One region of the Clostridium aromativorans genome, then DNA from elsewhere that is predicted to be linked to it. Evidence: riboswitches for the same ligand, from Rfam matches in the RefSeq annotation. Region 1 holds a riboswitch; each other region holds the start of a gene.

Evidence for each region. A riboswitch is a leader RNA that binds a small molecule or an ion and turns the genes downstream of it on or off. The one in region 1 is predicted to bind S-adenosylmethionine.
Region 2: it holds a riboswitch for S-adenosylmethionine, as region 1 does, so the genes downstream of both, LN736_RS04745 (ABC transporter permease) here and LN736_RS10115 (amino acid permease) in region 1, are expected to answer to the same signal.
Region 3: it holds a riboswitch for S-adenosylmethionine, as region 1 does, so the genes downstream of both, LN736_RS14060 (methionine ABC transporter ATP-binding protein) here and LN736_RS10115 (amino acid permease) in region 1, are expected to answer to the same signal.

The regions. Positions count from the first base shown of each region.
Region 1 covers NZ_JAJJPB010000011.1:84,695-92,572, reverse strand. The annotation lists gene LN736_RS10130 (DUF523 domain-containing protein) at 1-223, opposite strand, end outside; gene nifB (nitrogenase cofactor biosynthesis protein NifB) at 247-1,539, opposite strand; gene metK (methionine adenosyltransferase) at 1,663-2,859, opposite strand; gene LN736_RS10115 (amino acid permease) at 2,888-4,276, opposite strand; SAM riboswitch class I at 4,335-4,446, opposite strand; SAM riboswitch class I at 4,522-4,629, opposite strand; gene cysK (cysteine synthase A) at 4,712-5,626, opposite strand; gene LN736_RS10105 (S-ribosylhomocysteine lyase) at 6,121-6,600, opposite strand; partial or broken gene LN736_RS10100 (winged helix-turn-helix domain-containing protein) at 6,654-6,971, opposite strand; gene lepB (signal peptidase I) at 6,990-7,523, opposite strand; gene LN736_RS10090 (cation diffusion facilitator family transporter) at 7,641-7,878, opposite strand, start outside.
Region 2 covers NZ_JAJJPB010000003.1:110,237-118,114, forward strand. The annotation lists gene LN736_RS04720 (sulfurtransferase TusA family protein) at 1-850, opposite strand, end outside; gene LN736_RS04725 (M67 family metallopeptidase) at 868-1,278, opposite strand; gene LN736_RS04730 (HesA/MoeB/ThiF family protein) at 1,292-2,113, opposite strand; gene thiS (sulfur carrier protein ThiS) at 2,103-2,318, opposite strand; SAM riboswitch class I at 2,457-2,563, opposite strand; gene LN736_RS04740 (ROK family transcriptional regulator) at 2,790-3,884, shown strand; SAM riboswitch class I at 3,928-4,034, shown strand; gene LN736_RS04745 (ABC transporter permease) at 4,390-5,193, shown strand; gene LN736_RS04750 (ABC transporter ATP-binding protein) at 5,209-6,000, shown strand; gene LN736_RS04755 (threonine synthase) at 6,171-7,370, shown strand; gene LN736_RS04760 (ABC transporter substrate-binding protein) at 7,378-7,878, shown strand, end outside.
Region 3 covers NZ_JAJJPB010000021.1:32,296-40,173, forward strand. The annotation lists gene LN736_RS14050 (gamma-glutamyltransferase family protein) at 1-413, shown strand, start outside; gene LN736_RS14055 (M20 family metallopeptidase) at 523-1,722, opposite strand; SAM riboswitch class I at 1,792-1,905, opposite strand; SAM riboswitch class I at 2,051-2,152, shown strand; gene LN736_RS14060 (methionine ABC transporter ATP-binding protein) at 2,277-3,353, shown strand; gene LN736_RS14065 (methionine ABC transporter permease) at 3,393-4,073, shown strand; gene LN736_RS14070 (MetQ/NlpA family ABC transporter substrate-binding protein) at 4,099-4,929, shown strand; gene LN736_RS14075 (trans-sulfuration enzyme family protein) at 5,057-6,235, shown strand; gene LN736_RS14080 (glycyl radical protein) at 6,450-7,878, shown strand, end outside.

The DNA of each region.
Region 1 (7,878 bases):
CATAAGTCACATCAACACCCTTGCCAGTGACTACCCTATCTCCTTTTCTTTGGGAATCCGGCCTCGGCACAGGAAGTCCTCCAGATACTTCTGGACAAATTCCTATAAGCAGCCCCTCTTTAGCCCACCTTAAAAATCGCGGATCATGACAGGCTACATCTCCATTGTCATAACGTACCTTCTCTCCAAGTAAACACGCACTCACCAAAATTTTTCCCTTCATTAAATCATAACCTCCATCTGAATCTAAGAATCGCTTGATTTATCAACCTGACTCATCAATTTTACTGCCTTTTCTATGCCCTCTTCTATAGTACTGTACATCTGAAATACCTTTATCCCCTTCTCATGAAGCCTAATTACAGGTTCGAAGCCAATACGCAGTACAAGCACTCCATTACAGTCCTCTATGCACTTTATAATACCCGATATCCTATCATCATGTCCAGTACATTCTTGTTGGCCATTACAATACCTCTCCACATCCCTTTTCTCATAAAATTTAATATTCTCATCTAATACATCATATATATAAAACTGAGATACATGCCCAAAATGTTCATCTACATAATCTCCGGAACTGCTGGCCACTGCAAATCTATAACCTCTGTTCACCTTACCTGTTTTATTGTCATCTTTATATATTTTCTCAGATTTGTCAATAGAAATTACATTTTTCTTATAATTCCTAAATTGAGCCGATACATCCTCATTCAAACTCCCTATGGCATCTGCCCTGCACTGCCTGCAGTGATACATCTGTTTTAAATAGGGCTCACATTTTTTCCTCATGCTTTTCAATTCAGATTCATCTACAGTATCCCTGTTTTCAAATACACTTCCCTTTACAGGTATAAGAGGCATTATATTTGTCATATAGGCACCACATTCCTTAACTTTTTTTACTATTTCAGGAATGTGAGCATCATTGATTCCCTTTATCATCACAATATTTACTTTGCACACAATACCTTTTTCTGTAAGATATCTAAGACCTGTAAGCTGATTGTCAAGTAGAATTTTTCCTGCCTGCGGCCCTACAAAAGTGCTTCCCCTATAGTTTATATATTTATAGATCTGTGCGTCTATTTCAGGGTCTACAGCATTTATGGTTATTGTAACGTGTGTGACTCCCAATTTTATCAGTTCCTCCGCATAAGCAGGAAGCATCAATCCATTGGTGGAAAGGCAAAATGTAATATCCGGGCATTCTTCTTTTATAAGTTCTATGGACTTTTTGGTTTCTTCAAAATTTGCAAGTGGATCTCCTGGACCAGCTATTCCAACCACCGTCAAATTTTTTATTTTATTTTTTACTATCTTGAATTTATCTCTTGCTTCCTCTGGGGATAGAATTCCACTTGTAACTCCAGGCCTGGATTCATTTACACAATCATATTTTCTATTGCAGAAATTACAGCTTACATTGCATTTTGGAGCTACAGGTATGTGCATTCTAGCATACTTATGTGCAATACAGTTATAGCAGGGATGTTGAAATGTCTTTTTTTCAATCTCCCTTGCAAAATTTATAGGCATATCTTATTATCTCCTTTTTTGCATAATTAAAATATAAAAAGGCCAGACAAACTTAAAAATTTAGTTTGCCTGGCCTCCAGTATTTCTGGTCAACCTTTCATAAAAATTCACAGCATTTGTGGCTTAAGAATATACAACCACCTTATTTAATTCTTCTTTTATCTTATCCACTTTATCAAGGCTTTCCCAGGGCAGCTCTATATCGGTTCTTCCGAAATGTCCATAAGCAGCTGTCTTTTTATATATTGGCCTTCTAAGATCCAAATCTCTTATAATGGCTGCCGGCCTCAAGTCAAAAAGCTTTTTTACAATATCCACTATTTTCTCATCAGATACCTTACCTGTTCCAAAAGTATCGACACTTATGGACACAGGCCTTGCCACTCCTATAGCATAGGCAACCTCCACTTCTATCTTATCCGCAGCACCTGCTGCCACCAAATTCTTTGCTATCCACCTTGCCGCATAGGCTCCGGATCTATCGACTTTCGTCGGATCTTTTCCCGAAAAAGCTCCTCCTCCATGCCTTCCATATCCACCGTAGGTATCAACTATTATCTTTCTTCCAGTAAGTCCTGAATCAGCCTCCGGACCTCCCTTTACAAACCTTCCTGTAGGATTCACAATATATTTGGTATTGGAATCTATAAATTTCTCAGGTATTACCTCTTTTATGACATTATCTATTATATCTCTTTCAATCTGGTCATGTTCCACATTTTCTTCATGTTGTGAGGATATCAAAATTGTATCTACTCTCACAGGTTTTTCTCCTTCATATTCTACTGTAACCTGGGTTTTACCATCTGGTCCTAAATATGGAATAATGCCATTTTTCCTGACATCGGCCAATCCTCTCGAAAGTCTATGAGCCAGTGCTATTGGAAGTGGCATATATTCAGGTGTCTCATTTGTGGCAAATCCAAACACCATCCCTTGATCCCCTGCACCTATTGCCTCTATATCATCTTTTTCTCCCAGTTTTGCCTCCAGTGATTCATTTACTCCCAAGGCAATATCTGAAGATTGCTCATCTATTGATGTTATAACCGCGCAATTGCTGGCATCAAATCCAAATTTTGAACCTGTATATCCTATTTCTTCGATAGTTTTCCTCACTATCTTAGGTATATCCACATAGGCTTTAGTGGATATCTCTCCAACTAGAAGCACAAGCCCTGTATTTACAACTGTTTCGCAAGCTACTCTTCCATATTTGTCCTGTTCAATAACAGCATCTAGAACTGCATCCGATATTTGATCACAAATTTTATCAGGATGTCCCTCTGTAACTGATTCTGATGTAAATAATCTACTCATCTTTATCCCTCCAATTTATTTAACTTTTCTATTTACTATTTATATATGATAATTTTGATTGTTCACTATGATGAAGTAATTTATATATTCCCACCATGGCCAATACCCATATAGGCGCAATATAAAGGGCAATGCGGGTAGCTGGCAAAAACGCCATTGTAACAACAATAGCCAGCAGATAAATTATTGTAATGTATGAAGAAAAAGGGTAAAAAGGCATTTTAAAAGCAATTTTCTGCCCTTCCATAGCTTTTTTTCTGCGGAACTTCAATTGTGTTATAAGAATCGTACCCCAGGCAGTCAAAATGGCTATAGTTGTTGTTGAGGAAATATATGTAAAAAATTTCTCCGGTATGAAATAATTTAAAATTACGGCAATCAATGCCACAGCCGTACTGAAGAGTGTTCCCACATAGGGTGCCCCGGATTTATTCAACTTTCCAAATACTCTGGGAGCATTACCATTTAGTGCCAGACTGTAAAGCATTCTGCCATTTATATACAGGGCACTGTTCATGCCTGAAAGAGCAGCTGTCAAAATTACAAAATTTATGACTGAAGCAGCTGCAGGAATACCTACTTTAGAGAACACCAATACAAAGGGACTTCCTGCAACCCCAATTTTATTCCAGGGATAAAGTGCCAGCATCACCAACACAGAACCCACATAGAAGATAAGTATACGCCAAAATACATCGTTGATAGCTTTTGGAATGGATTTTTGTGGATCCCTTGCCTCTCCCGCCGTTATGCCAATAAGTTCCACCCCTCCAAATGCAAAACTCACAAAAACAAAAGAAAGCACAAACCCTTTAAATCCATTGGCGAAAAATCCTCCATTATTCCATATATTAGAAAATCCAATAGAATGCCCTCCATTATTAAATCCAAATAATATAATAAGCATTCCAAAAATAATCATGCATACTATGGCAACCACTTTCACAAGGGCAAACCAAAATTCAAATTCACCGTAAGCTTTAACTCCAACTAAATTGACTGCAATGAGTATGATCAAAAATATAAGTGCAGTAATCCATTTTGGAAACTGGGGAAGCCAAAATTGAACATATACCCCCATGGCAGTGAGTTCTGCCATAACAGTAGCTGTAGCCTGAAACCAATATGTCCAGCCTGAAAAAAATCCTGCAAAATTTCCAAGGTAACGAGTAGCATAAGCACTGAAGGAACCCGAATTTGGCTCATCTACAGCCAGCTCACCCAAGGCCCTCATAATGAAAAAAATGAACAGTCCTCCTATTAAATATGCCAGAATAATGGCAGGTCCGCCTGTCTTAATAGCATCTGCAGAGCCATAGAACAATCCTACACCTATGGCACCTCCAATAGCTATCATCTGAATATGCCTATTTTTAAGATCTTTTTTTAGTAATTTATTGCCTGCATTATTGTACATCTTATTTATACCTCCAAGTAAAAAATCTATATGTGAGAAGACATATAGATTCCATTGTCCCTCATCTTTCAGGATATACCTGCTGGAATTAGCACCTAGATGTACGAACTAAATGTATATCTGGTTGCCGGGTATCATAGGGCCAGTCCCTTAACCACTCTTGATAAGAATTATAATATTTGATTTTATATAATTACATTAAAAAACTTCCTGTGAGAAATCACAGGAAGTATAAATTCCATTATCTCTCATCTTTCAGGTTTTACCTGCTGGAATTGGCACCATTTACTGTACAAATTACAATCGGTTGCCGGGCATCACAGGGCCAGTCCCTCCGCCTCTCTCGATAAGAAAGTCTACAAATATTGTAAATCACTTATATTTAATTTATATTCAATATACAATTCTTTATTCTTTTTGTCAATAGAAATCTTTCTATTCATACAAATTTTTACTGAAATATCTGTCTCCCCTATCTGGAAATATAGTTACTATATTTCCTCCATCTATGGTATCTGCCAATTTCAACGCTGCTGCAAGAGCTGCACCAGAGGAAGATCCAACTATCAAGCCTTCCTTTTTTGCCAACTCTCTCACCAATCTAAAAGCTTCATCATCATTTACCTTTATAACTTTATCAACCAATTTTATATCCATAGTGTCCGGCAGGAAATCATTTCCTATGCCTTCAATAGCATAACCGTGCTCTTCAGTACCACCGCCAAGGGTAGAACCTTCCGGATCCGCCAGTATGGTCTTTATGCTGCTGTCCTTTTCCTTTAAATACTTTGCCACACCTGTAAAAGTTCCGCCGGTACCTGCTCCAGCCACAAAATAATCTATTTTCCCACCTAACTGTTCATATATTTCAGGACCTGTAGTAGCATAATGTGCCTCGGGATTATCATTGTTTTCAAATTGTCCCAAAGCTATGGAATTTGGTATCTGATTTAAAATCTCCTTGGATTTTTCAATAGCACCTCTCATTCCATCTTCTTCTGGAGTATGAATTATCTCCGCTCCAAGCGCCCTCATCAATACCTGTTTTTCTATGGAAAATTTCTCCGGTACTGCAAATATAACCCTGTATCCTCTGTTTAAAGCTCCCAGCGCAATTCCAAGACCAGTATTGCCTGCAGTAGCTTCAACTATAGTGTAGCCTTTCTTCAATCTACCGCTTTCCTCTGCCTTTTTTATCATATAATCGCCAATTCTATCTTTTACACTGCCTCCTGGATTAAAATTTTCAAGTTTGGCATATATATTAACTCCATCTTTTAGATCAAATTTGTTTATTTTCAGTATAGGTGTTTTTCCTATCATTTCCTTAATATCATTAAAAACTTCCATAATATAACAATCTCCTTTAAATTACAAATTTTCGCTGTTGAAGCTGTTGTTTAATATTTTTCAAATTCCGGAATTATGAAAAACAAAAAACCTTCCGCCCCTTACAGAGGCAGAAGGTTTTACTTCTACGGTTCCACTCTGTTTATCCCTCAAGTACTGCATAAAAACAACCTATGCAGGAAAGAAAAACTCATTGTCGGTACAATCATACCTTAACATTTTAACGGCTGTTTCCGCTGAAACCTACTCAAGTTCAATTCAGTGCTCCAGGATGCATTTCAATTGTCTCCCGCTAAAATTTTCTCACACCACACGAAAATTCTCTCTAAAATAGCATCGTACAATCTACTCTTCCCATCATTACATTTATATAATCTACAATCTGATAATACTACATAAACTTTAATTAATCAAGTATAATTTTACATATAAAATTTAAAAAAGTTACTTCTGCTCAAAATAGATAGAAGCAACCTTTTATAAATTGTATTGTATTATTCAGGATAATTCAACCTCTCATCCGAGATGTCTGTCAAGACCTCTTTGAGAAATTTATCTGCCCAGTACTTCGCCATAGGAAGATTCATATCCAAATAATTTCCGCAGTCTTTTGGAGCAGCACCGGGTATGTCACCTTCAAAATTCAAGATAAATTTATACATTTCCACCAGCAAATCCACGATATCCTTTGACTCATAGTCTCCATACAAAATCAGATAAAATCCGGTTCTGCAACCCATGGGTCCAAAATATACGGTTTTACCTCCATAAGTGCTGTGATTTCTCAAAAAAGTTGCTCCCAAATGCTCAATAGTATGAACTTCAGCTGTATTCATAACAGGTTCGTCATTAGGGCTTGTCATTCTTATATCAAATGTGGTTAGAACTACATCTCCAAATTTATCTTTTCTGGAAACATAAACACCTGGTATTAATTTTAAATGATTGACAGTGAAACTTGAAATTTTATCCATGCAATATCGCCTCCTGTAGAACTCATTATACATCATGTTAAACCTGTAATCAATTATTCAGCTTTGCCCTTTATTCCTCCAAACTTATATCCTATTCCCCTTACAGTTAAAATATATGCAGGCTTTTTGGAATCAGTTTCTATTTTCTGTCTTAAATTTTTTATATGTGAATCAATGGCTCTGTTGTATCCATCAAAATTTTTCTCCAGCGCAATAGATATAAGTTCCTCCCTTGTAAAAATCTTTTCAGGATGGTTTACCATAACTGAAAGTATTTTGTATTCTATGGGGGTAAGATTGACTGTTTCCCCTGATTTTTTAACTTCGTAACTTAAATTATCAATTATCAAATCGCCCTCATTAAAATAATAAGCAAACTCCATTTGTAATTATTTAAAGTAGTTTATATTCTTAAAAGGATACACTCTTAAAATTACATGTCCCTTAACATCCTTTAAATTTACAGGCCCTATTATTCTGCTGTCGGTACTATTTTTCCTATTATCCCCAAGCACAAAAATATAACCTTCGGGCACAACATACTCCGCAACAGCTGAATTGGCCTCAGTTACAACTTCTTCTGGAAGATAACTTTCAGTGAGAACTTTTCCATTTAAATAAACCTCTCCGGACTTTATCTCAATTTTATCTCCAGCTATTCCTATAACCCTTTTTATATAGTTGTCCTCATTCTCGTCATGAGAGTTGAAAACGACCACTTCTCCTCTGTTTATATGTCCAGTTTCAGTGCTTATCTTTTCCATAAATATAACATCCTTATCATTAAAAGTCGGCTGCATGGAAGATCCTATTACATCAGTCCGGGCAAAAACATAACTTCTGCATACAAGTGCCAGTCCAATAGCCAGAATAATGTAAAAGGCATATTCCCTGAACTTCTTAAAGAATTCTTTATCTTTCACGATATCACACCCCTTTACCTATTATCATTATAGCAAAAATAACAGTTTTCAGACAAATTTGAAAATCTGCAGAGTTTTATATTTCAACTCTGAACTTTGATATCTGGATATGACGGCCTATTTCAAAGCCGGCTCTACATGTATAATTGCATATTTTATCTGAAATTCACTGCTCAGCATATTTTCTATTTTTTCCGTAATACCATGACTTTCCAGTACGGTCAATTTAGAGCTGACACTTATTATAATATCAAGTAAAATATTATTTCCATGTACCCTAGCCTTTACATCCTTGACGCTGTCTACGCCTTCAATTTGATTTATTTTTCCAATTATTTTGTCCAGCTGCCTGCTG
Region 2 (7,878 bases), on a different contig from region 1:
TTTCATCCACCTGTATGTTGAGACCGCCTTTTTCCTTTAGTTTGTTTATCTCTGAACTTAATTCTTCAACAAATTTTTTTTCACCCAGTCTCATGAGTATGAACCTTATTCTGGCCTTATTTTTATTGGTTCTGTCTCCTTCGACTTCAAATACATTTTTAAGGCCCTGTATATAGTATAGTATTTCATCTGCTGGTATGAAATCCTTAAGCTTTAAAGCAACTCTCGGACTTCCGCCAAATCCTCCGGCCCCATATACCTCAAAGCCCCTCCTGCCATCTACTATTTTTGCAATGAATCCCAGATCGGATATGGTTGCATTGCCTGTATCTTGTGGACTATTGGAGAAGGCTATCTTGTATTTTCTGGGCATGTTCATGGTGGTTGGATCTTTTATGAGGTAATTGGTGGCTGCTTTTACATAGGGGGTTACGTCAAAGACGTCGTCTGTTGAAACACCTGAAAGAGGGGAACACTCCACATTTCGAACGGTATTTCCACCAGTGCCCTTTGTTATTATGCCTACTTCTATCAAAGAATTTATTATTGGATAGGCATCTTTCAAATCAACACTTTGAAATTGAATGTCCTGTCTGGAGGTGAATTTCAATTTGCCTTTTGCATATTTTTCTGCAAGTTCACTTATACGTTTGAATTGTTCTAAAGTTATGACTCCTCCGGGTATTCTAGTTCTCACCATGTAGGTTTCCTTTTTTCTCTGCTCGTATACACCCATGGAAACCCTAAAAGCTTTAAATCTCACAGGATCTATTGCATTGTTTAAATACTGCTGTGATTTTTCTTTTATGTCTTCTATGGATTTATAATGATCTTCACTTATATTTATCATAATATCTCACTCCTTTTTTAAACTATTTCATACTCAAGCTTTTCAACATTTTTGTCTTTGTCGATTTTAAACAAATTAAATACTGGTTTCTTTTTTTCAAGAGATAAAATTCCGTACAATATTTTGTCATCAAAAGCAAGCCTTTTATCCTCTTCAGATGGCCTGGAAGGTGAATAAGGATGAGAATGATAATTGCCAATCATATTAAATTTTTCACTTCTCATGAGCTTTACAGCTTTGAATTGTTCGGCAGGATCCATGGAAAAATGTTCGCTGCTGTGATCTGTATTGGTCAAGGAGTATATTTTTTTAATAAAAATATCTTTTCCAGAATCCAGTCCTCCAAGATAACCACAGCATTCATCGGGAAATTCATCCCTGGCCTGTTTTAAAATTTTTTCATATTGCAATTTGTCTATATATATCATAAATATCACCTGCTTAATTTGCTGTTTTGAGATCACAGGCTGTCTGTTCATAGTCTATCAGCTTTTTTATTGTAGGGTGCTCACCGCATATGCCGCAGTTCTTGTTCTTGGATACCTTTATTTTTCTGAATTCCATTGTCATTGCGTTGTAAGTCAAAAGATATCCTGCAAGGGTACTGCCGATTTTAAGTATATACTTGAGGGCTTCTGTTGCCTGAAGTGATCCTATAATTCCTCCCATTACACCTAGAACACCTGCTTCCTTGCAGGTTGGTACAACACCTGCAGGAGGTGGTGATTGAAAAATACATCTGTAGCAGGGAGTACCGTTGTCAGGTATATAAGTTGTGAGCTGCCCTTGAAATCTTATTATTCCTCCATGTGAAAATGGTTTTTTGGAAATTACACAGGCATCGTTTATTAAAAATTTGGCGGGAAAATTATCTGTACCGTCTATTATAAAATCATAGTCCTGGTCCTTTATGATATCCAAGATATTGCTGGAGTCTACAAGTTCCCTATAAGTTATTACATTTACGTCTGGATTCAATTCATTTATGGTTTCTTTTCCGGACTGAACTTTAGCCTTTCCCACGTCCTTTGTGCGATGGATTATCTGTCTTTGAAGGTTTGAAAGATCCACTATGTCTCCATCTACAAGGCCTATAGTTCCTATCCCTGCAGCAGCCAGATACATGGCAGCAGGTGCTCCCAGACCGCCCGTACCTATAATGAGGATTTTGGAGTTTAAAAGTTTTTCCTGACCTTCCACACCTACTTCGGACAGGATAATGTGTCTTGAATACCTTTCTATCTGATCCTCACTAAAATCCACTATTTCCACCCCCCATGAAGTATAGAAAATCAATTTTGTCATTTTCTTTTAGAACGGTGCTGTTAAAATTGGCTCTATCTATGAATTCGTCATTTAACTGAACAGAAACCATGTCTGGCATTTCTACATTTTCTATTTTTAAAATTTTTGTTACAGTGACTCCCTCCTTTATATCTTTAATTTTACCATTAATTGTTACTTTCATGATACCCTCCTCGTTGTTCATTTAACATTTTTATCTTCTAACCATTTTGGAAAAAAGAATTTACACTTAATTTAAACTGTGACAAAATAAAAAACTTTCCTGTTATAATTTACAAGAAAGTCATTTTTATAATTAATTTTCTCATCTTTCAGGCAAATTATATAACCCGCTGGAATTGGCACCTTTGAAAATAATCGGGTTGCCGGGCATCATAGGGCCAGTCCCTCTGCCTCTCTTGATAAGAATTCAATGTTTAATTTATTAAATACTAACACATTTAAAATAAATTTGTCAATAAATTTATTTTTGTCGTATTGACACCTACCTCCCTTTCGTACTATATTTTTATTAGGTTCTTAGATGCAGAAAGAGTTTGATTGCAAAGAATACTTTTCTCAATAAGAATTAAGAATTCAATTTTGGTAGATTTTCGATTTATCCGAAAATCTTCATAATTGTGCATTGTAAAATGTGAATTGTACATTGACTAAAGTATACAATAATGATAAAAGGTATGATGTTATGATAGACAATTACAGATTATTTAGAGATCTAGCTTCAGAAGAAAAAGAAATATTCAATTTAATACAAAAAAATGGTGTTATGACCAAGAATGAAATCTTATTTAAAACAGGTATGAAATTGACTACGCTGAATCGAGTTATGAACCCACTTGAAAAAAAATCCATTTTGGTTCAAAAATGTATGGGCGAATCTACAGGCGGAAGGAAACCTGTGCTGTATGATGTAAATGTGTGCAGGTTTTATATTATGGGCATAAGTATATGCAGCACTCATGTGCAGGTATCTATAGTGAACTTGAGAATGGAAATTTTTTATAAAAAGGGCTTTTATATCGATTATTGCAATTCTTGTGATGAAGTCATAGAAGAAATTCTCTATATTATAAAGAGTGCCTATGAGGAATTAAATCTAAAACTTCTCCAGCTTGTGGGAATTGGGCTTGCAGTTGAAACGGGGTTTTGGGATAATGAGCGCATAAGTAGAATACTTGAAGAAAAGTTGGGGTGCAGTGTAACCAGCGGTAATTGTGCAGACTCAGCTGTTACTGCGGAGTATTTTTATGGAGCAGGAAGGAATTTTGAAAATATGGCTTATTTTGATTGTGGTGCTAGACTGAAGCAGGCGGCAGTCATACAGGGGAGGATTATGAGATCATCCGGAGATAATGAGTATGCCTTTGAACATATGATTGAAAACATTTATGGTTATATTGATTTTAATGAAGTGTATTCAAGGAGTATGAAAAATTGTGGAACATCTGAAAAATTTATTTTAGATGCCGCATCAAAACTGGGAAAAAGCATTGAATCCTATACAAATTTATTGAACATTGAATGTATTGTATTAAGCGGATTTCTGATTGATTTTGATACGTTTTATGAAACCTGTATAAAATATATTCCTGAAAGAGTATCCGTAAAAAGATACGGATATTTTAAAGAAGACTCGGTTTCAGTAGGTGCAGCGGCTCTTTTTCTTGAAAGGTGTATTGATAATAAAAATTCAAAATATAAAAAAATTGTTGTTGACAAAGTATTTTAAAAGTTATATCATATACGTAAATTAAAAATGAATAATGAATAACTTCTTATCAAGAGTGATGGAGGGACTGGCCCTATGATATCCGGCAACCTGAATAGATTTTGTATTCAATGGTGCTAATTCCAGCAGGTATACCCTGAAAGATGAGAGACAAGAGGATATGACTTCCTGTGGTTTCTCCACAGGAAGTTTTTTTATTGGACTGACTAGAAAAACTAGAGGTCAAGTTGAACTTATTATAGAGATGGATTATATAATCTCTACTTAGTAAGTTATACTTGGCCTTTTATTGTGTATTAGTGTATCTACTTGATAAAATAAATGGAGGTTAGGATGTGATATGAAGATTTAAAATATAGAATAGAGAAATTTCAAATACTTTTTACCAAAATAGTAAAAAGGGTGTAAATAAATGAATTGAATTCTGTAGTGATTCTAAATTATGACAATTTCAATGTTTACATATTTAAAATAATATGAGTTGAATTATAAGGAGAAAATAAAGATGAAGGCAGCAAATATAAAAATTAACTCTTATAAAGAATTAAAAATTTTAGGGAATGTAATTATTGCATTGATAGTCCCAGTAATGTTATTGATATTATGGCAGGTGTTAAGTAGTAAGGGGTTGATTAAACAGTCAGTTCTTCCTTCTCCATCCAAAATATTCTTAACTTTGATTGACATGATTAAAAGTGGAGAACTTCTTAGAAATTTATATGTAAGTGTAGTTAGAGTTATAAAAGGATATTGTATAGGTGCAGCCTTAGGAATAATTTTTGGAATATTTATTGGGTTATTTAGAATAGCAGAGAGAGCCATAGATTTACTGATACAATTTTTAAGACCAATTCCTATTGTTGCATGGGTACCAGTTCTTATTTTGTGGATGGGTATTGATGAGGCATCTAAAATAACTGTAATAGTAATTGGCAGCTTTTGGCCAATATTAATAAATACAATTTATGGTATAAAAAGTACTGATAAAAAATATTTAGAGATTTCCGAAATATTGGAAAAAAATGAATTTGAAAAACTAATAAAGATAGTTTTTCCTTCTGCACTTCCGTCAATTTTTACAGGACTTCGCATCGGAATCGGAAGTGCATGGATGAGTGTTATTACAGCAGAAATAATAGCTGCTACTTCTGGAATAGGCTATGCAATATCTTATGCAAGGGAGTTATCACAGCCTGATGTAATGCTGGTTGGAGTTTTCTCAATAGGGGTAATTGGATTTTTGATAGATTATTTCATAAAAAAATTACAGTATGTAATTGTAAAATGGGATGTTAATAATGGAAATTAGGAAGGGAGTATAAATATTTTGAATAAACAAGAAAATTGTAATGCTATTGAGATAAAAAATTTAAATAAAAATTTCAAATTAGATGGCGGAAACCTTAATGTGTTAGAAGATATAAACCTGTCAGTCAAAAAAGGAGAATTTTTAAGTATTGTAGGAGCAAGTGGATGTGGAAAAAGCACGTTGCTGAGAATAATAGTCGGATTGGATAAAGATTATAGCGGAGCTATTTTTTCTTATGGTAAACCTGTTAATGGACCAGGAATAGATAGGGGAATGGTATTTCAGGAAGCAAGACTTTTTCCATGGCTTACAGTAGAAAAAAATGTAGAATTTGGGATAAGTGAGAAAATGTCGAGTGAAGAAAAAAGAGAATTAGTTTATAAACAACTTGAATTAGTCGAACTGACTGGCTTTGCAAGATCATATCCAAATCAGCTTTCAGGAGGGATGAAACAAAGAATAAGTATTGCAAGGGCACTTATAAATAAACCAAAACTGCTATTGCTTGACGAACCATTTGGAGCGCTTGATGCTATGACACGTATTAATATGCAACAGGAGATTCTAAAAATATGGGAAAAGGAAAATACAACCATGATACTTGTAACCCATGATATAGATGAAGCAATTTATCTTGGAGATAGGGTTGTAGTATTATCAAAGAGGCCTGGAAAAATTAAAAAAATAATACATGTAAATTTGACGAGACCTAGGGATAGAGGTAATTATGATTTTACGCAGATTAAAAGTGAAATATATGATGAGTTTTTTACGAAAGTTGATAATCCATTTTCATGTAGTATGTAGATTTAAAATATAATGGGAGAGAGAAGTAAATTAGCTAATATATTTATTTGGAATATTCATAATAATGGTAAGATTATACTTTTAATTGGATTGAAAAATCTCAATTTAATCACTGAGATTTTTTTATAACTAAAATTAATGAAAATATTTAAATAAAGGAGACTTAATAAATGAGCTATTATAGTTATTTGGAATGTTCAAAATGTGGTAAAAAGTACTCAAAGGATGAACCTCATAATCTGTGTGAATGTGGCGGACCACTGCTGGTTAGGTATGATTTTGATGAGATTAAAAAAAATGTGGACAAAAATATTTTTAAGACAAGAAAGAAGGGGCTATTTAGATTTAAAGAACTACTTCCAATAGATGATGAGAATAATATAGTAACCCTTGGAGAAGGTGATACCCCTATAACTGAGGCTAGAACCTTGGGAAGAAGAATAGGATTTGAAAATCTGTATATAAAAGATGAGGGGCTTAATCCGACAGGAACGTTTAAAGCAAGAGGTGCTGCAGTTGGTGTGTCGAAGGCGAAAGAATTGGGCATAAAAACAATAGCTATGCCTACTGCGGGAAATGCGGGGGGAGCGTGGTCGGCATACTCGGCTAAAGCTGGCATTAAGCTTGTAGTTGCTATGCCGCAAGATGCTCCTGAGCTTGCTAAGAAAGAAGCATATATATATGGAGCAAAGACTTATCTTGTAAAAGGTTTGATATCTGATGCAGGTAAAATAATATCGAGAGGTGTAAAAAAGCATGGCTGGTTTGATGCTGCGACTTTAAAAGAACCCTATAGAATCGAGGGTAAAAAAACTATGGGAATTGAAATAGCAGAATATTTTGACTGGGAATTTCCTGATGCCATACTTTATCCTACAGGAGGAGGTGTTGGAATAATTGGTATATGGAAGGCATTCAATGAGTTAAGGCAACTGGGATGGATAAAAGATAAAATACCAAAACTTATTTCTGTTCAGGCAGAAGGTTGTAATCCTATAGTTAAAGCTTTTAATAAGAAAAAGGATGTTTCTGAATTCTGCAGTGGAGCAAATACTATTGCAGGTGGTATACGTGTTCCCAAAGCACTGGGAGATTTTATAGTATTAGATGCCATAAAAAAGAGCGGAGGTACGGCAGTTCAGGTAAAAGACTCAGAAATTTTAGATTCTATAAATTTGATTGCTAGAACTGAGGGGCTATTTATATGCCCAGAAGGAGCGGCACTTGTTGCAGCAGTTGAAAAGCTTAGAAAAAGTAATTTCTTAAAATCCAATGAAAAAATTGTGCTTTTAAATACTGGGAGTGGATTGAAATATCCTAATTTGGTTAGTGAAAAACTTCCTGTAATTGAAATTGACAATGATATTTAAAAAGGAGATGGTTGTTGTGAAAAAAATATTTTCCATAGTTGCAATACTACTTATAAGTATATTCGCATTTTCAGGCTGCGGACAGACAAATAACACTTCAAGCAGTAAAAAACAAAGTGATTCAAAACCTAAAGAGATAAATATAGGATTTCAGCCGGGAATAAATCATTCACTTTTGATTATTGCTAAAAATAAAGGATGGTTTGATGAAGAATTTAAAAAGGATAATATCAAAATAAAATTTCAAAGTTTTGTTTCAGGGCCTCCTATGATTGAAGCATTTGCGGGAGGAAAGCTTGATGTAGGAGAAGTTGGTGATCAACCTTCAATTCAGGCTAGGGCAAATAATATTGACATTAAAGCAGTAGGAGTTTACGCAGCAGGGTATAAATTGAATTCAATATTGGCAGCTACTGGTTCAAACATAAAATCTGCTAAAGATCTTAAGGGAAAAAAAGTTGCAGTTACAGTTGGGTCATCTGCACACATCCTTCTCGTAAGATATCTG
Region 3 (7,878 bases), on a different contig from region 1:
CACTTGATCCAAATCATGTAAATTTCCTGGAACCTGAAAAGAAACCCTACCATACTATAATTCCAGGATTTTTGATGAAAGGTAATAGGCCCATAGGTCCCTTCGGAGTTATGGGAGCATTTATGCAGCCGCAGGGGCATATTCAAGTACTGATGAATTTTATTGACTTTGGGTTGAATCCTCAGGCGGCATTGGATGCACCCAGATGGTTCTGGACCTCAGGTAAAAATGTAAGCCTTGAAAAGCAGTTTTCTTCAAATTTGGCAGAGAATTTGTATGAAAGAGGCCATGATGTAGATTATGAAATTGATACAAGTGTATTTGGCAGGGGACAGATAATATGGAAAAATGAAAATGGAGTTCTATTCGGTGGTACAGATTGGAGAAGTGATGGTACTGTATATTCCTGGTAGGTAATTTTATCCGACCGCTACCATTGCTAAAACTATCAACTCCTTAAAGTTGTAGATAAGTGCCGGCAACCATCGGATAAAGGTTCAGGTGGATACCTGTAAATATTTTTTAGGAATGCTGCCTGCTGAATTCTTCCTTAATTGCATTGAGTTTGTTTTTATCAGTAAGCAGAGTGAGGCCTGTCAGTGCTAGAGCTTTGGCTCCAATTATAAGAGCATTATCTCCTTGTTTTGATATAGCGGCTTCACGGAATTCTGGAGTATGGCCTACTAATTTGTCATCTCCTATTTTTATATGGGGATGTATAGTTGGAACCACATGGCTCACGTTACCTGCGTCTGTAGAACCAAGCCCTTCTGGAATTTTATTTTTTATATGAACTCCCAGTGATTCTAGATTTTCTGCAAACACATCATCAAATTTGTCGTTTATGAGAAAATTATCTATCTTATTCTGGAAAAAACTTATGTTAACCTTAGTTCCTGTGCTCAAAGATGCTCCTCTGGCAATATTTTTAACTTTTTCTGTAACCTGATCGCAGGTATTTCTTTCAGAGGCACGTATGAAAAATTTTGCTCTGGCATAATCCGGAACTATGTTTGGGGCATATCCGCCATCGGTTATTATACCGTGTATTCTCACATCACTGGTTACATGTTGTCTTAGGGCATTTATTCCATTAAATAATTGGATTACTCCATCAAGGGCGTTTATTCCTTTTTCAGGACAAGCTGCTGCATGAGCGGCTTTTCCTATAAATTCAAATTGAATTGGGTCATTGGCCAGAGATTTAACCGTTCTATAGTTCTCATTTCCAGGATGAATCATCATACAGGCGTCTACATCCTTAAATAAATTATGTTTTACAAAGCTCGCTTTTGCACTGCCATTTTCTCCTCCTTCTTCAGCAGGAGTACCAAATACAACAATTTCCCCGCCAGTTTCATCTATAAGCTTTGACAGGGAAATAGCTGCAGCTGTACTTGCCGTGCCTATGATGTTGTGGCCGCAGGCATGTCCTAAATTGGGAAGAGCATCATATTCTGCCAAAAATCCGATAACTGTACTGGAATTTTTATTTGATTTTTTCCTGGCTATAAAAGAAGTAGGATGGCCTGCTGCTGCTTTTTCTATAGAAAATCCTTCCTTTTTCAAGGTATCTATAAGTAATTTGGAAGAAAAAAATTCCTCATTTCCTATCTCAGGATGACTGTGTATTTGGTGGCTTATATTTATATAAGCATTTTTGCTATTTTCGATTCCATTTATTATGTCCTGTTGAAAATCCTTGATATATTTTATGTTCATAATAAAAACCTCCTCTTTTTTGCATAAAAAAAATCTTCTTTGAAACAAAGAAGAGATATTTAAATTCTCTTCTTATCTTTCAAGCCTATAAAAATAAACTTGCTGGAATTGGCACAGTATCTTTTAAAAAGATCTGCTGCCGAGGTTTCAAAGGGCCATTCCCTCCACCTCTCTGGATAAGAATTTTGCATATTAAACTGACTACTAAATATAATAGAGCTTTTAAGTAATTTTGTCAACAAAAATGATTATTAGAAATTACATATTGACATAATAAAAATAAGTTGTATAATTTAGCTTATAAAGTAATTTGAAAAAATTGAATATATCCTTATCAAGAGAAACTGAGGGACTGGCCCTTTGAAGTTTCAGCAACCACATTTGTGTGATGGTGCTAAATCCAGCAGAACGTTGTTCTGAAAGATGAGGAAAGGTATAAAAACCCTTCCGCGGGTTTTTTTTAATGCCGTGTATCCCCTTCTTTTAGGAAGGGGATTTTTTATGAATAAAATTACTGTAAAATTGCAATAGATGATTTTAGAGGAGGGAAAAGTATGATATGGCTAAAAAATATCAACAAGACTTATACAGGTAAAACTAATACAGTGGAAGCCTTAAAAAATGTCAATCTTCACATTAAAGCTGGTGAGATCTTTGGAATCATAGGGTACAGTGGAGCGGGAAAAAGCACTTTAATTCGCTGTATAAATTTATTGGAAAAGCCGACTTCCGGAGAAGTAATCGTAAATGGAAAGAATCTAACTCGTTTATCTCCAAGAGAATTGAGAAAGAGCAGAGAAAAAATTGGAATGATATTTCAAAATTTTAATCTCATGAAAAATAGAACGGTATTTGAGAATGTGGCCTATCCTTTAAAGAGAAAGGGCTTTAGCAAAAATGAGATAGAGAAAAAAGTACTGGATCTTTTAAGACTGGTGGAACTAAATGACAAAATAAAAGTGTATCCTTCACAGCTGAGCGGCGGGCAAAAACAGAGAGTTGGAATTGCCAGGGCACTGGCCAATGATCCTGAAGTGCTTTTATGTGACGAGGCCACATCGGCTCTGGATCCACAGACAACTCAGTCAATTTTAAAACTTTTAAAAGGTATTAATGAAAATTTGAAATTGACTATAGTAGTAATAACTCATCAAATGGAGGTAGTAAAGGAAATATGTCAGAGAGTGGCAGTAATAGATTCTGGTGAAATAGTTGAACAGGGGAATATAATAGATATATTTACAAATCCAAAAGCTCCTATAACCAAAAAATTTATATCTTCACTATTTCATTATGAGAAAATATATGATTTTCTTGAAAAGGGAAGTTCGATGGGTGAACTTAAACAGGTAACTGAAGGAGAAAGTATTGTTAAAATATCCTTTACAGGGCAAAAAACAGGTCAGGCATTTATCTCGAAAATTTCTCGAAAATTTAAAATAGATGCCAGTATACTATTTGGGAATGTAGAAATTATTCAAAATGTACCTATAGGAAATTTGATAGTGAAGTTAAATGGAACGGATGAGAGTATAGATAATTCAATAGCATACCTTGAAGAAAATAGCATACATGTGGAATACGTAGGTATTAAAAATGATAGTGATAAATTAAAAGTTGGAAGTAATTGAATCTAAAATATGAATTTTTAAATTTTTGAAGGTGATAAAATGAATGAATTTTTAGCAAAAATAGCACCAAATTTGGTGAATTTATATCCTGAAATGCTAAAAGCCATATTTGAAACTTTTTATATGGTGGCTGTTTCAGGAATTATATCTACAGTAGCTGGAACAATAATGGGAATTACCCTGGTTGTTACACAAGAAGGAGGTATACTTGAAAATAGAATTGTTAACAGTATACTTGGCAAAATAATAAATATTTTCAGATCTATACCATTTATTATCCTTCTTGCAGCTATAATCCCACTTACAAGACTTTTAGTAGGTACTACCATAGGTACAAGAGGAGCCCTGGTGCCTCTTATATTCGGCTGTACTCCATTTATTGCCAGGCAAATTGAATCCGCGCTGCTTGAAATAGATAAGGGAGTAATTGAAGCGGCGCAATCAATGGGTTCAGGTCCCTTTGGAATAATTTTCAGAGTAATGCTTCTTGAAGGACTGCCGGGAATCATTCATTCTCTTACAATAACAATTATAAGTCTTATTGGATTATCTGCTATGGCAGGTACTGTAGGAGGAGGGGGTCTTGGCGATTTCGCCATACGCTATGGATATCAATATTTCCAGACAGATGTTATGGTAGCTACTATAATTGTGCTCTTGATTATTGTAAATGTCATTCAATTTGTAGGAGATATTTTATCAAAAATAACAACACATTAATTTAAAGATTAGGGAGGTCTTAGTAATGAAAAAAATTTTAGTGTTATTTTTAACACTCGTATTATCTTTAGGGGTTTTGGCAGGCTGTGGTTCTAGTAACAGTACTGGACAAACTTCTAGCAGTAAAAAGCAGGTGGTTAAGATAGGCATAACCGGTGATGATCATAAGATTTGGGACAAAGTTAAAGAAAATCTGGCAAAGGAAAATATTGATCTGCAGATTGTGAGTTTTTCAGATTACGTACGTCCTAATATGGCACTTTCCGATGGTGAAATTGACTTGAATTCATTTCAACACTATGCTTATCTCAATAAATTTAAAGCACAGCACAATCTGAAAATCAGTGCTATAGGTGAGACTGTACTCGCACCGCTTGGAGTATACTCACATAAAATAAAATCCATTAAAGACATTAAAGAAGGTGCAAAAATAGCTATTCCAAATGATCCTACAAATGAGGGCAGAGGATTGAACCTGCTTCAAAGTGCAGGCTTGATAAAATTGAAAGAGGGAGTGGGACTTCTACCAAAACTTCAAGATGTAACTGGAAATCCAAAGAATATTCAATTTGTAGAACTTGTTGCTACCCAAATTCCCAGATCACTTGAAGATGTAGATGCAGCTATAATAAACAGTGGTGTGGCTATAGATGCCAAACTTAATCCAGTTAAGGATTCAATTTATCTAGAGGATGTATCAAATAAAAATGCAAAGCCGTATATAAATGTAATTGCAGCTAGAGATAAAGATAAAAACAATGCCACTTATAAAAAGGTGGTTAAAGCCTATCAGACTGACGAGATAAAACAGCTTATAAAAGACACATATAAAGGATCAGAAATTCCTGTTTTTTAAGTCTGATTAAAATGAAGAGAATATTATTTTATAAAGATATTTACTTGTGTAGAGGATTTAGATAAAATAGATGTTATATAAGTTGTAAGTATAAGAATAATATTAGCAGTATTTGGAGGAGTTTATTATGAATAGAAGTTTTGCTACAAAGCTCATTCACCGTGGAGAACAAAATCCGGAATCCATTTCTAAATCCAAGACTTTGCCTATTTCTATGACTTCTGTATTTGCTTTTGATGATGTGGAAACACTGGATGAAGTCTATGAGGGAAAGGCCAAAGGGTATGTGTATTCCAGAAATGGAAATCCAGTTCATGATGCATTGAAGGAAATAATGTTCAGTATCGATGAAGGAGAGGATGCGCAGGTTTTTTCATCTGGCATGGCAGCTGTTTCCATGTCTATTTTATCTCTGGTAAAGGCAGGAGATCATATAATTGCAGATAATGTACTATACGGTGGAACTTATCAATTTCTTAAGAATGAATTGAGTAAATTCAATATAGATGTTACTTTTGTGAATACTATAAATGATTCCATAGAGAAATATTTCAGACCTAATACAAAATTGGTGTATGTGGAAACTATATCGAATCCGCTTATGGAGGTTGCTGACTTGAGGACAATATCAAATATTGCTCATGTTCATAAAGCCAAATTGATTGTGGACAACACTTTTGCCACTCCTATAGTATGCCAACCAATAAAACTTGGAGCAGATATAGTGGTGTATAGCGCTACAAAATATTTGTGTGGCCACAGTGATGTAACTGGTGGAATTGTGGTTTCAGATAAATATCTTACTCAAAATATAAGAAATATATCTGCACTCTATGGACCTATGATGAGTCCTTTTGATGCATGGCTTCTTATAAGAAGTCTTAGGACTCTGGAAATTAGAATGATTAAGCATTCCCAAAATGCTATGCAATTGGGAGATTTCTTGGAGAAGCACAGTAAAGTGAAAAAAGTTCATTATCCTGGATTGAAATCTTCACCTTCCAACAAAATGGCCAGTAAAAATTTCATCAATGGTTTGTATGGAGGAATGTTGAGCATTGATGTTGTAAATGGTGAAAGGGGAGCTTATGAACTTATAAGGGCACTCGACACTGTGAAATTTGTACCTAGCCTAGCAGGTGTGGCTACATCTGTATCATATCCCGTAAAGACTTCACATAGGGCACTAAATGATGATGAACTGCGTAAAGCAGGTATATCCAAGGGCCTAATACGTATTTCTACAGGTCTTGAAGATGTAGATGATTTGATCTCTGAATTTGACAAGGCTTTAAATAAAATATGAAAACTTGGTAAAATAATTTTTATGAGACTGTTGCACAGATAGTGTAACAGTTTCTCTTTGTTTCTGTAATTTTTATCGTTAAATTAAAGTGTCAGCTTTTAAATAAAAATTGTGTTTATATTTACAAGATCATTGACATGAATATTGTATACAATATATAATATACATATATTATATAGAAATAATTATATGAATTTATTATGGAGGTGTGATGATGAGTGTTACGGATAGAATTGAAGAGCTTAGGCAGGGTTATTTAAACTCAAAGCCATCTATTTGTTATGAAAGAGCAAAAATTTGGACTGAATCTCATGAGAGTACAGAGGGGGAACCATTGTCTATTAGAAGAGCAAAAGCTTTCTTAAAAGCATGTGAAGAGCTCCCTGTAAATATATTTGAGAATGAGCTGATTGTGGGAACAGCGGGAAAATTTAAGAGAACCGGCATACTTACTCCTGAATATTCATGGAAATGGGTTGACAAGGAGATGGATTCCTTTGATAAAAGGCCCCAGGATCCTTATTATATTACAGATAGCCAGAGGCAGTTTGTACGTGATAAAATATTTCCATATTGGAAAGGTAAATCCCTGGAAGAATGTTTCTTAAAAAGAGTACCTAAAGAAACTGCAAAATTACTGATTGATACTGGGATAATCGATACTGATTCAAAATGGAGACAGGCAGTTGGCGAAATTACTCCGGATTACCAGGATATATTATTTGCAAAAGGGTATGGGAAAATTAAGAGTGAAGCTGAAGAGCATTTAAGTGAATTGGAGGAAACCTCCGTGGAAAACATTGATAAAGTGAATTTTTACAGGTCTGTAAAAATTGTGGCTTCTGGAATAATAAAATTTGCAAATCGGTATTCTGATAAAGCAGAAGAGCTTGCAAGAGAAGAAAACAGCCTTGAGAGGAAAAATGAATTGATGGAAATATCAAGAATATGTAAAAAGGTACCTGAAAATCAACCTGAAACGTTTTATGAAGCAATTCAATTTCTATGGTTTGTGCAATTGGGCTGTATAATTTCTGAGAACCCTCTTTCCCTTAATTTAGGAAGATTTGATCAATATATGTACCCTTATTATGAATCTGATATTAAATCAAATAAAATAACAGAGGAAAAAGCTCAAGAATTAATAGAAGCTCTATGGATTAAGCTATCCGAATGGATATGGACAATATCTTCTAATACAGCTGGTTATTTTGCAGGGTATAATCAATTCCAAAATTTAACGGTTGGTGGCAGAAAAAGAGATGGAAGTGATGCCACAAATGATCTATCATACATGTGCCTTAAGGCAACAGCAAATGTAAAAACCCATCAGCCGGGTTTAAGCGTTCGAATTCATTCGGGATGTCCTGAAGAATTTTTAATGGCAGTATGCAAGCTGGTTAAAACGGGAACTGGATTTCCTGCCATTCATAATGATAACGTTGGCTCACAGATGCTTTTGAGGGCGGGGTATGAACCTGAAGATGCGAGGGATTGGAACAATTGCGGCTGTGTAGTACCTCATTTTAGGAAGACAGGGGAATGGACATCAGCGGCAAATATCAATTTTGGGGCAGCACTTGAATATGCATTAAATGAAGGTAAAAGTAGATTGACTCATGAATCTATGGGGCTCAGCGAAA